Regions from separate parts of the Clostridium moutaii genome, predicted to be linked through region 3. Evidence: riboswitches for the same ligand, from Rfam matches in the RefSeq annotation. Region 3 holds a riboswitch; each other region holds the start of a gene.
What was found. Region 3 has a riboswitch for thiamine pyrophosphate ahead of AB8U03_RS11210 (thiamine-binding protein). Riboswitches for the same ligand answer to the same signal wherever they lie in the genome.
Positions count from the first base shown of each region.

Region 1: another riboswitch for thiamine pyrophosphate. It lies ahead of tenA (thiaminase II); the one in region 3 lies ahead of AB8U03_RS11210 (thiamine-binding protein).
Region 2: another riboswitch for thiamine pyrophosphate. It lies ahead of thiC (phosphomethylpyrimidine synthase ThiC); the one in region 3 lies ahead of AB8U03_RS11210 (thiamine-binding protein).
Region 4: another riboswitch for thiamine pyrophosphate. It lies ahead of AB8U03_RS01635 (TatD family hydrolase); the one in region 3 lies ahead of AB8U03_RS11210 (thiamine-binding protein).

Region 1 is NZ_JBGEWD010000009.1:76,063-79,264, forward strand. Features, by position in the region: gene AB8U03_RS10615 (ABC transporter ATP-binding protein) at 1-582, opposite strand, end outside; gene tenA (thiaminase II) at 585-1,244, opposite strand; TPP riboswitch at 1,325-1,436, opposite strand; gene AB8U03_RS10625 (ABC transporter ATP-binding protein) at 1,518-2,126, opposite strand; gene AB8U03_RS10630 (ABC transporter permease) at 2,177-2,926, opposite strand; gene AB8U03_RS10635 (ABC transporter substrate-binding protein) at 2,889-3,202, opposite strand, start outside.
Region 2 is NZ_JBGEWD010000005.1:23,289-26,490, forward strand. Features, by position in the region: gene ggt (gamma-glutamyltransferase) at 1-305, shown strand, start outside; gene AB8U03_RS06655 (carbon-nitrogen hydrolase family protein) at 546-1,469, opposite strand; TPP riboswitch at 1,748-1,847, shown strand; gene thiC (phosphomethylpyrimidine synthase ThiC) at 1,972-3,202, shown strand, end outside.
Region 3 is NZ_JBGEWD010000010.1:30,538-33,739, forward strand. Features, by position in the region: gene AB8U03_RS11195 (replicative DNA helicase) at 1-865, shown strand, start outside; tRNA gene AB8U03_RS11200 (tRNA-Thr) at 1,001-1,076, shown strand; gene thiW (energy coupling factor transporter S component ThiW) at 1,255-1,758, opposite strand; gene AB8U03_RS11210 (thiamine-binding protein) at 1,764-2,072, opposite strand; TPP riboswitch at 2,257-2,356, opposite strand; gene AB8U03_RS11215 (carbohydrate ABC transporter permease) at 2,724-3,202, shown strand, end outside.
Region 4 is NZ_JBGEWD010000001.1:304,791-307,992, reverse strand. Features, by position in the region: gene AB8U03_RS01640 (LTA synthase family protein) at 1-1,179, shown strand, start outside; TPP riboswitch at 1,257-1,359, shown strand; gene AB8U03_RS01635 (TatD family hydrolase) at 1,427-2,161, shown strand; gene AB8U03_RS01630 (ABC transporter permease) at 2,178-2,930, shown strand; gene AB8U03_RS01625 (ABC transporter substrate-binding protein) at 2,943-3,202, shown strand, end outside.

The DNA of each region.
Region 1 (3,202 bases), on a different contig from region 3:
TTCTTCTACATCATGTGTTATGAACAACACCGTTTTATTTAAATTTGACCATTTATCTAAAAGCCACTCCTGCATGGAAAGTCTTGTTATTGCATCCAGCGCACTAAAAGGTTCATCTAAAAGAAGCATATCCGCTCCTGTAAGAAGAGTTCTTGTAAAAGAAACCCTCTGACGCATGCCTCCTGATAAATCCTTCGGGTATTTATTCTTGTATTTTTCAAGTCCAAAGGCCTTAAGTATTTTTTCAGCTTCATACCTTGCTTTTTTTAAATCCTCACCTTTGATTTCAAGAGGCAGTGAAGAATTTTGAAGTATAGTTCTCCAGGGTATTAAAAGGTCATTTTGAGGCATATATCCTATGTATCCTTTTTTCAAAGCATTAATATTTCTATTTTTTAAAAATATATCTCCCTCAAAAGGCCTTTCCAATTTGCAAATAAGTCTGAACACAGTGCTTTTGCCACATCCGCTGGGACCTACTATACTTATAAATTCACCTTTATTCACAGTAAAGCTCAAATTTTTTATTATGAAATCAGGATCTTCATCATATTTAAAACTTATATTTTTAAATTCCAGCACGATTACATCCCCTTTTTATATGCCATGTTCCAAAACATTCTCTCATATTCACTGGTATTTATAAAAATTTCCTTTAATTTTTTAAATTTCTTCTCCGATATGTCCTCAGTTAGATGATCAAGCAGATCAATTATCCACTCGGTTTCCCTTTCATAATCCTCTGATGCATATCCATTTATCCACTGTCCATAAAATTCATGCTGGGCGGCACCATCTATTTTGCTCAGTTTTTTTCCAATTAAGTAATAACTCCACATACAAGCTAGAAGTGAAGTAGTCAAATCCATTAAATCACCCATCTGAGACACTGACAACATATAATTTGTATATGAAATATTTTCAATGGAAGCTCTGGTATTCTCTATATCCTTTTTCCCAATGCCAAGTCTCTTCATATAAGTCCTATGTATATTCATTTCCCCATTTAATATATTATCCACCATTTTGGAAAAGCCCCTCATCGTACTCTCCTCATTGGATTTAACCACTCCAAGAGCATATATTTTTACATAATCCAAAAGATATATATAATCTTGAATCATATAGAATTTAAATTTATCTATCTCCAAACTTCCATCTGCTATCCCTTTTATGAAAGGATGCTGATAATAAGAATCCCATATGTCCTTTACACTGTCATACAATTTTATAGATGTCTTCATATAATCCCCCTTTTTCAATTCACAATTATTTTCATAAAAAAAGGTACAACCTTCTGAAGAGGTTTGTACCTTTACTCGCTAAATTACATGTGGCCTCTTCCTACGCTGGCATTAACCAGATCAGGTATAAATAGGGTCTAAGGATTTAATCCTTACTCTCAGCCGGTAGCACCAGCCCCCCCGGGATATATAAAAGTATTTAATTTTATATATTACATAAACACCAATTATATTACTACAATAATTGAAATTAATCAATATTTCTATTGCATTTCACTCCAGCGAATAAACTATATGACCTAGCTCACTTGCTTCTTCTTTATCATGAGTTACCAGTATAATTGTTCTTTTATTTTCCCTATAAAGTGATAAAAATTTCTTTATTATGTCACCTTTTAATCTATCATCCAGGCCTTTAAAAGGTTCATCCATTAAAAGCAAATCACTTTTGTAGGCAAAGGCCCTGGCAAGTGCAACTCTTCTCTTCATACCACCGCTTAATTCTCTTGGAAATTTACTCTTGCAATTTGACAATTCCACCATGCTTAAAAATTTATTTACAGTTAAATTCACCTCAATTTTACTCATTATTGACTTCAATACAAAGGCCACATTTTCGTACACTGTAAGATGTGAAATCAATCTATCTTCCTGAAAAATGTAAGATAGCCTGCTGCTCTCCAAATCCACCTGTCCACTATAATCTTTTTCAATTCCACTTATAATATTTAAAAGAGTGGTTTTGCCACAACCTGAGGGTCCAAGTACCACTGTGATTTTGTTTTTTAGAAAGTTCACATTTAAATTTGTAAATACAGGCACTCCCCCATAGGACTTATTTAAATTTCTAATCATAACTTCATATTTATCATCATTTTCCATGCAAGCTACCTTCCTCTATACTTACGCAATTTAAATTTTCATATTAGAAATTACTTTTTTACATCTAAATAATGTTTAAATATCTTTTCAAACATAAAACTCAGTATTACAACTACAATAGTCCATGCAAACAGCTCCTGAGTTTCAAGAGTTGTTTTAGAATTTAAAAGATTTAATCCTATGGAGTAATTAGGTGTACTCAATACTTCTGACGCAACTGAAACCTTCCAGCCAATTCCAAGGCACATGAGTATACCTGACACAATATAATTTTTTATGCTTGGAAGATATATATCTTTTAATAAATATTTTTTTTTAACCTTATATACATTTGCCATCTGAATTAACTTTTCATCCACAGACTTTATTCCCTGAATTACATTTGTGTATACTATTGGAAAACATATTAGGACAGCTGTAAAAATAACCACATAAGATGAAGTAAACCAAATTAAAGCTATAATAATTATGGACATAACAGGAGTTGCCTTCATTGTAATTATAAGAGGATCTAGAATTTCTTCTATAAATTTGTTGAGACCTGCAGCTACACCAAGCACAATGCCTACAATTACAGATATCAAAATTCCTGAAATTACCCTTATTATGCTGCTAAAAACACTTTTCCAAAAATAAGCTTCTTTCATTAAAACAAATAGTGTTTTTATTACCTCAAAAGGTGATGGTAAAAGAAGTGAATTATTTATAAAAATGGAGCAAAACTCCCATATAGACAACCAGAATATTAATATAAATAATTTTTTAATTACCTTTGGTTCCACTGTAATAGAAATTCTCATCCGGTATCTTTCCCCCAACAGATTTTGGATCACTTTCATATAAAACTTCATAAAATTTTTGAAGAATTTGTTTTCCATCTTTTGCACTTATAAATACTATATTACTGTTTGGTATGGCCATCTCTGCCACTTTAGCCTTCGGAATTATGCCATCTTTTTCCATTAGTTTTCCAGCCTCTGTCTTCTTTGAATTTACAAAATTCACGGATTCCTTGTATTTATTTAAAAAGTTATCTAAATCTTTTCCCCTTTTATCTATAAAAGACTTTCTAAATA
Region 2 (3,202 bases), on a different contig from region 3:
TTATGGGAGCATTTATGCAGCCTCAGGGGCATGTTCAGGTATTGATGAATTCTATTGATTTTGGACTAAATCCTCAGGCGGCATTGGATGCACCCAGGTGGCTCTGGACTTATGGAAAGGATATAAGCCTTGAACAGCAGTTTCCTTCTTATCTGGCAGCAGATCTATATACAAGGGGGCATAATGTAAATTATGATATTGATACCGGTGTATTTGGAAGAGGGCAGATAATATGGAAAAATGAAAATGGAGTTTTGGTTGGTGGAACAGATTGGAGAGGTGATGGTACTGTATATTCCTGGTAGGAATAATATCAGCAGCTGTGTCATATATTGAAAAGTATATACTATATAATGTAAACACAAGAGCCTACTATAATTAATCATAAAATTTAAAGTAGACTCTTATATTTTAAAAGGATTATTTATGCTTGTGCAGAAAGCATAAACAACTTCACTTTGGCCATGAGAATCTACAAAGTTCATTCCCTGATAGTAGGTATACTTATGTCTTTAATAATTTTTATTTTAGCATGTGCTTTAGATTTAGTTTTCATGAATAACAAGTTCTAGAACATCTGGGCGTGAATAATGGCCTGTTCCATCAAATTCCATACGGCTAAGTGGAACCTGCTCCATATCGATGTCTACATAAATAATTTCTTCCTTATCCCATACAGGTTCTGTGACGTAATGTCCAAATGGATCGACAATGCAGCTACCGCCAGTAAGAACACCGTCTGGTAATTTTGCTATTTCATCCGGACAATGGAAGATATCAGGATACATATCTTTTGTCACATATTGATTGACATTAATTACATAACAGTGTCCTTCTATTGCTATGTGACGTATTGTGGTTTGCCATTCTTCATTGTTGTTTGTGTTAGGTGCAAGATAAAGTGTAACTCCTTTCATATAAAGAGCTACACGTGCCAAAGGCATATAGTTTTCCCAACAGATCAAACTACCCATATTTCCCCAGGGAGTATCAATGATAGGAAAGGCACCTTCATTACCGTCACCCCAGATGAAGCGCTCTGCACCGGTTGGTTTTAATTTACGATGCTTGCCGACAAGCTTTCCTTCCGGTGAGAAAAACAGATTAGTACAATAAAGGGTACAATTATTGATATCTCTTTCTGTGATACCAAGACTGACATAGGCATGTACCTGACCGGCTGCTTTGGCGATGCGGTCTGTATCAGCACTTGGTACAATGACAGAATTGTCGTAATAAACTTTCCAGTCTTTTCTACCCTCCTCGGTACGACTGCCTACGGTAAAGCCAAAGGTTATTCCATATGGATAGCAAGGAACAAAAGATTCCGGAAAGACAATCAGATTGGCACCTTGCTTTCCGGCTTCAAGAATTTCCTGAACAACTTTATCAATGGTTGCATCCTTATTAAACAGAACAGGTGCTGCCTGTATAAGAGCAACTTTACAATCTTTTTCTAATTGTTTCATAATAATACCTCCTATTTTTTAATAATTATAGCATATAAACTAAAGGATTACACTGCTTCTGTGCCTCTTATAAGTGATTTTGTTATAGATTAACAAGATATTCATACTGCTTTTATTTGGTAATGAAATTCTTAACTTTTGAATCAAGCTAAAATTTCTCAATCTAATGCTCAAGTTTAGTATGTATAATTCTTCTAAGTTAATATAAACTTGACAAATATAGAATATTATTTCATAATTTATATAAAATAATAAAGTATTTATAAAATTAAATATTATATCTATTGCAGGGGTGCTTAAATGCTGAGATGAAAAAAATTCGATCCCTTTGAACCTGATCCAGTTAATACTAGCGAAGGAAGCAATTATTAAATAACTTCTTTACATTTTTTGTGTAGAAGTTTGTGAAGCTAATTTTATTGAGCATGTATGCAATAGATATATTGTATGCATGCTTTTATTATTTAAAATTTTAATTTATAAGGATAAGGAGAGGTATAAGATGAATTATACAACACAGATGGATGCAGCTAGAAAAGGTATAGTAACAAAAGAAATGAAAACAGTAGCTGAAAAAGAAAATATGGATATAGAAAAATTGATGAAATTAGTTGCAAGGGGAAAGGTGGTTATACCAGCTAATAAGAACCATAAGAATTTGAACGCTGAAGGTGTAGGTAAAGGATTAAAAACCAAAATAAATGTAAATCTTGGAATTTCTAAAGACTGTAATAATATAGAAGAAGAAATTAAAAAGGTAAAACTTGCTATTGATATGAAGGCTGAAGCAATAATGGATTTAAGCTGTTTTGGTAAAACTCAAGAATTTAGAAAGAAAATAGTTGATATATATTTTGGTATGATTGGAACAGTTCCTATGTATGATGCTGTTGGATTTTATGACAAAGAATTAAAGGATTTGACTGCAGAAGATTTGTTAAATGTTGTAGAAACTCATGCGAAAGATGGTGTAGACTTTATGACTATCCATGCAGGTATAAATAGGGAAACAGCAAACATCTTCAAGAGAAATCCAAGACTGACTAACTTGGTATCAAGAGGTGGAACTCTGCTTTTTGCGTGGATGCAGTTAAATAATAAAGAAAATCCATTCTATCAGCATTTTGATAAAGTACTAGATATATGTGAAAAGTATGATGTAACTATAAGCTTAGGAGATGCATGTCGTTCAGGTTCAATTTGCGATTCTACAGATGCAAGTCAAATTAAAGAGTTAATGACTTTGGGAGAACTTGCAAAAAAAGCATGGGATAGAAATGTACAGGTTATGATAGAAGGTCCAGGGCATATGGCACTAAATGAAATACAAACTAATATGATGCTTGAAAAGAAACTATGCTATGATGCTCCATTTTATGTACTTGGACCTATAGTTACGGATGTAGCACCAGGTTATGATCATATTACAAGCGCTATAGGAGGAGCTATTGCAGCATCTAGTGGAGCAGATTTTTTGTGCTATGTAACACCAGCAGAACATTTAAGACTACCTGATTTAGATGATGTAAAAGAAGGAATAATTGCCACTAAAATAGCTGCTCATGCAGCTGATATTGCAAAGGGAATTAAAAATGCAAGGAAATGGGATAATGAAATGAGTAAAGCAAGGAGAAATCTTGACTGGAATAAAATGTTTGATATTGCTATAGATCCTGAAAAAGCAAAAAAATATAGAGAAAGTTCAAAACCTGAGGATGAAAAAACCTGTACTA
Region 3 (3,202 bases):
TGAATCCATGAATGCTGTGCTTGAAAGAGGATTTTTAGAAATAGAAAGATTATTTAATAATAAAGGAGAAACTACAGGGATAGCTTCAGGATTTAGAGAATTGGATGCTAAAACTTCCGGTTTTCAAAAGGGAGACATGGTTTTGGTGGCAGCAAGACCTTCTATGGGTAAAACAACTTTTGCATTGAACATAGCGGAATATGCAGCTTTAAGAGAAGGAAAAAAGGTAGCTATATTTTCTCTTGAAATGTCAAAAGAGCAACTGGCATATAAATTATTATGTTCGGAGGCTCATATAGATATGCTAAAGCTTAGAACTGGAGATCTAGAAGATAAAGATTGGGAAAATATAGCCAGGGTTTCAGGACCTCTGGCTGCATCAAAGATATTTATAGACGATACGGCGGGTATATCAATTATGGAAATGAGATCTAAATGCAGGAGATTGAAAATAGAACAGGGTATAGACATTATAGTTGTGGACTATCTTCAACTTATGAGTGGAGGAAGAAGTTCAGAAAATAGACAACAGGAAGTATCGGAAATATCCAGATCAATTAAAGCTCTTGCCAAGGAGATGCAGTGTCCGGTTATTGCATTATCTCAGTTATCCCGTGCCCCTGAGGCAAGGACAGATCACAGACCCATGCTTTCAGATCTAAGAGAGTCTGGTTCAATAGAACAAGATGCAGATATAGTCATGTTTTTATATAGAGATGAGTACTATAATAAAGAAACAGAAGAAAAAAATGTAGCAGAATGTATTATTTCAAAACAGAGAAATGGTCCTACAGGTACTGTAAAACTGGCATGGATGGGGCAGTTCAGTAAATTTGGAAATCTTGATGTAATTCATCAGGAATAAAACAATAAGTCATTATAAAAATTATTCATAATGACTTATTGTTTTGATACTTATTTGTGGACAATAATATTATAAAATAAATTAATTTATATTTGATTATAATCAGGATTTGTATTAAAATAATAATGTGTCTTTGCTCCTATAGCTCAGTTGGTAGAGCAACTGATTCGTAATCAGTAGGTCACAGGTTCGACTCCTGCTGGGAGCACCAGATAAAACAACGGCTGTAATTTCTACAGCCGTTGTTTTTGCAATATTTTTCTAGGCTTTTATTTAAAGGTAATTCCCTCCGATTCCAGAAGGGACCTTTGAACTAAAATAGTTTGACTAAAATAAAACTAGCTTTACTTAAGCTAGTTTTATGAATGCCCATGTTAAAAAAGGATTGTTTAGTTATTTACAAGAGACTTTAAATATGGAAGCACCTTTGATTTATCAAGTGCCTTTAGAAGTATATACCCTAAAGTTGCTCCCATTAGGGATGCGGGAATGAAAAAGGGGATATAAGTGAAGACTGAAGTTTTGGGAAGTCCGTAAAAAGCTCTCATAAATGGGTATGAAATGATTGCACTTAAAATTCCTGTTCCAATTACTTCTCCCACTACTGCCCAGATGAATTTATGAAATTTTTTGTACAGCAGTCCTGAAAGAAATGCCCCTACTACAGCTCCTATTACAGCCAAAATTGTGCTTCCGTTTAATATCATTCTCATAAGTCCTGTCATAAGAGCACAATTGAATCCCCAGAGGGGTCCCAGAAAAACTGCACCTATGACATTTGCAAAGTGTTGAAATGGAGCCATTCTTGGAAAGGATACAAAAGTACTGAGTACGTAGGATATACTTGCCAGCAGTGCTGTAAAAACTTCCTTTTTGATAATGGATTTTTTCATTTTGTTTACTTGCCTCCATTCATTTCAGGATGATGTTTTTTCGTCTTTTTCTCAATACTCCAGACACCTTCTGGGTTGTAGCTTATTTTAATGTAGGACATTACACTTGGTGCCCCCTGTTCTATACAGATGATCTGACACCTTTTTACTATATCCATGAGCTGGTCATAATCACCTTCAATTGTGGTTTCAAAAGGGCCTACGAATATGTTCAAACCGGTACTCTTGATATAGGCAATAACTTTGTCCACAATGGAGATTACATCTTCACCCTCTACTTTTGGCAATACCTGAATTGCTACACTTGCATTCATTTTATCAATCCTCCTAGATATTATTTATAAATAAAAAAAGCATAAAAAGTAAATACGCCCGCGGTGGTGTACCCCTTTTCATGCTTTTTAAATTTGCATAAAAGTTATGTAGTGCTATTTATTTTGTTTAATATTATAAAAAGCTGTTCTAATCGTATAGATTAAAACAGCTTGATTCCAATATCAGAATTATGTTTTGACTTCCTACGACAGTATTAACTGACAGGTTCTAAGGGTCAGGTTTTTAATCCTTCTCAACTATATTAGTCCCCCTGTAACTACTATTAAATTTTATTTAATTATACCACTAATTTGCTGGGAAGACAATACCTGTAAAGGTATTTAAAATGGTAAATTTTTATCTAATTCTTTAAATGTGATATGAAAAGATGGAGATTCATTTCCTATAAAACGTGATATCTATTAATGTATGCTCAGCTTGACAGATCTAAATTTCAATTTAAAACAATAAAAGGAATGCAGAAGAAGATGTTAAAGGTCACCCACTGGTTATAGTGGGTATTTTTATATATAAAAGTTTATGATCATACTGCATAAGTATTTGTTAAATATATTTAACCATAATATAAACCTTTATTAATATTGGTGGGGTAGTATATATTTGTAAATAAAATTAATGGAGGTATCTAAATGGAAAAAGCAGCACAACAGATGAATTTAACTCAAAATAAAACTGTTGAAAAGAAAAAAATTATAAATATTTTGGAACCATATTTATATATTATCCCTTGCATAGGCATATTTATAGGATTTACTTATTTCCCATTTTTCAAAACTATATATTTAAGTTTATTTAATACAAATGCCCAGGGAGAGACAAGTTCTTTTGCTGGATTATCTAATTATGTTGATTTATTTAAAGATCCTTCTTTTATTAATAGCGTGATTGTCACTTTCAAATATGTCATTGTGACTACAATACCGTCTATATTAATTGGACTGATGTTAGCACTTGTATGTAACAACAAATTAAAATTCAAAGGGTTATTCAGCACTATGTATGCCATGCCTATGGCAGTGTCTTCCGCATCAGCTGCAATAATATGGATGCTTCTATTTAATCCAAGTATAGGGTTTATAAATTTTTTGTTTAAAAGGAATATAGGATG
Region 4 (3,202 bases), on a different contig from region 3:
ATAGATGATTTTATGGATAAAAACAAATCGGATAATAAAAACTTAAAGGGATCTGTAAAGGGAAAAAATTTGATAATGATACAGGTGGAAGCTCTTCAGGAATTTGTAATAAATGCTTCCATAAATGGACAGGAGATAACTCCAAATTTAAACAGGTGGGTGAAGAGATCCGAGTATTTTGATAATTTTTACTATCAGGTAGCTGCAGGAGGTACTTCCGATGCAGAGTTCATGACCAATAATTCCATGTATCCAGCTCCTGCGGGAGCAGTTTATTTTCTATATTCAGGAAATAAATTCCAGGCAATGCCTGAAAACTTCAAAAACAATGGCTACAGTACAGCAGCATTTCATGGCTTTAGGGAAAATTTCTGGAACAGGGATATAATGTACAAACGCTTTGGATTTGATGATTTTTACGGTGAAAAAAGTTATAGGCAAGATGAATCCATAGGGCTGGGATTAAGTGATAAATCTTTTTTAAATCAGTCACTTGTAAAATTGAACAATATGAAATCACCCTATTATGCTTTCTTAATAACACTCACAAGTCATTTCCCCTACGATGCTGTGGATAAATATGGTAATTTTGATGTGGGAAATTTAAAAGGAAGTCTTATTGGAAATTATCTGCAGGCCATACATTATACAGATGAGCAGCTGGGAATGTTTTTGGATAAACTTGATGAAAATGGAACACTGAAAAATTCAGTTGTAATGCTTTATGGTGACCATTATGCAATACCTAAGGACAAAGAGCAGCAGCTGTTCAAATTTTTAAATATGAGTTCTACTTCTGATGTGAACTGGGAAAAACTTCAGAAAGTGCCTCTTCTCATACATTTTCCCGATGAATCGGTAAAAGGTGTGAATAATACCTATGGGGGTGAAATGGACATATACCTTACAGTATGTAATTTATTTGATCTTCCCGGAAAAGATATGTTTGGGAAAGATCTTTTCAATCCCAATAGTCAGAGGATTATATTTAGAAATGGTTCTTTTATAGATAAAAATTATTATTATTCCTCCCAGGATGATGTGTACTACAATGTCAAGACCGGAAAAAGGATACCTGAAAACAGCAGCCTTAAGAAGGATGAGGAGGATGTGTTAAATCAGCTTGGATATTCCGATTATATACTAAAACATGATGCAATTGACAAATTGGATAAATAAATTGTGAATGTGTACATAAAATATTTACATATTTATAAATAAGTGATAATATAATAATGTAATAAATCTAATATTGTCTGTAGTGTCAGGGGTGCCGTGACGGCTGAGAAAAGTGAAAGCTTTAACCCTTTGAACCTGATTCGGGTAACTCCGACGTAGGGAAACCGCTTTACAATTCGTATCCTGAAGCACTATTTATAAATAGTGCTTTTATTTTTTGTCAAAGTTTTATAGGGGGATAATTTAGATGTTTGTTGATGCTCACAATCACATGGATTTTTATGGCAAGAACTTAAAAAAAGCACTTGATATCATAGAAAAAGATGATATCGTGACTTTGGGATGTTCCATGGATCTGAAAAGTTATATTTTCACAAAAAAGATAAGTGCAGAAAATGAAAATATAATACCCTGTTTTGGAATACACCCCTGGGAAGCATATAAAAATTGCGGTGATCTTGATGGCTTTGACGGTTATGTCAAGGAGTGCAGGGCCATAGGAGAGATAGGTCTTGATTATTATTGGGTTTTGGAGAGTGAAAAATATCCCAAAATGGGCAGGGTATTTGAATACTTTCTGGACAGGGCAAAATACTATGACAAGATAGTAAATATTCACACCAAGGGAGCGGAAGAAAAAATACTGGAATATATAAGAAGTTATAAATTGAGAACACCTATAATTCACTGGTACAGCGGAAAGGTGGATACTCTTAAAGAACTTTTAAAATTGGGATGCTATTTTACCATAAGTGTTGATATAGGGTATTCCAGGCTTACAGATGAAATAGTGAAGATTCTTCCCATGGATAGAATATTGACCGAAACAGACGGACCCACTTCTCTTGAATGGGTGAATAAAGAGTATGGATACCCCTGTGAAGTTGAAAATATTGTAAAAAAGATCTCCAGTATAAAAGGGACTCAATATGAAGAGGTTAAAGACAAAATATCCAGCAATTTTAACAGATTTAAATTATGAATTTAAGGTGTTTAAAATGAAAAAATCAGAAAATATTCAAGATAAGATATACCCGGTAGTTACCATAGCAGCAGTTGTGGTTTTATGGCAGATAATAGTGAGCTTTCAGTATATACAGCCTTATATTCTTCCTTCTCCATGGGATATTATAAAGACTCTTGCTTCGGACTTTAAAAATATAATGGAAAATACGGAAACCACGCTTTATGAATCCTTTATAGGATTTTTCATATCCATAGTATTTTCTTTTGTACTGGCTATAATAATGGACAGTTTTCATGTGGTCAAAAAATCACTTTATCCTATTTTATTAATATCCCAGACAGTTCCCACTATAGCCATAGCACCGCTTTTTATAATATGGTTCGGATTTGGAGCACTTCCCAAGATAATAGTTGTAATAACGGTATGCTTTTTTCCCATAGTTGTAAGCCTTGTAGATGGTCTTGAAAAAATAGACATGGACTACATAAATCTGTTCCATAATATGAAGGCATCAAAATTACAGATATTTTACCATCTAAAACTTCCCTATGCTCTGGTCAACTTTTTTTCAGGTTTGAAGATTGCCGCAACTTACATGATAATGGCTGCAATTATAGGTGAATGGCTGGGGGGAGACAGCGGAATAGGTGTATACATGGTGAGGGCCAAAAACGCCTATCAGCTGGACAAGGTATTTGCCTCAATTCTGGTTATTGTTGCAGTGAGCATTGCAATAATCTATATGATAGACTTTATAGGCAAAAAAATAATACATTGGAAATAAGAGGGGATAATAATGAAAAAAAGCAGATTTATATTTTTAATACTGGCTATTTTTACAATCGTACTGGCATTGGACGGATGCGGGACAAATGATAAAAAGGAAACATCAAATTCCTTAGACAAGACAACTGTAATATTGGACTGGACTCCGAATACAAATCATACTGGATTGTATGTGGCCTTGAATAAAGGATATTATAAGGATGAAGGACTGGATGTCAAAATAGTTCAGCCTTCCGAGGGAAGCGTCACAAATCTCATAGCAGCTGGGAA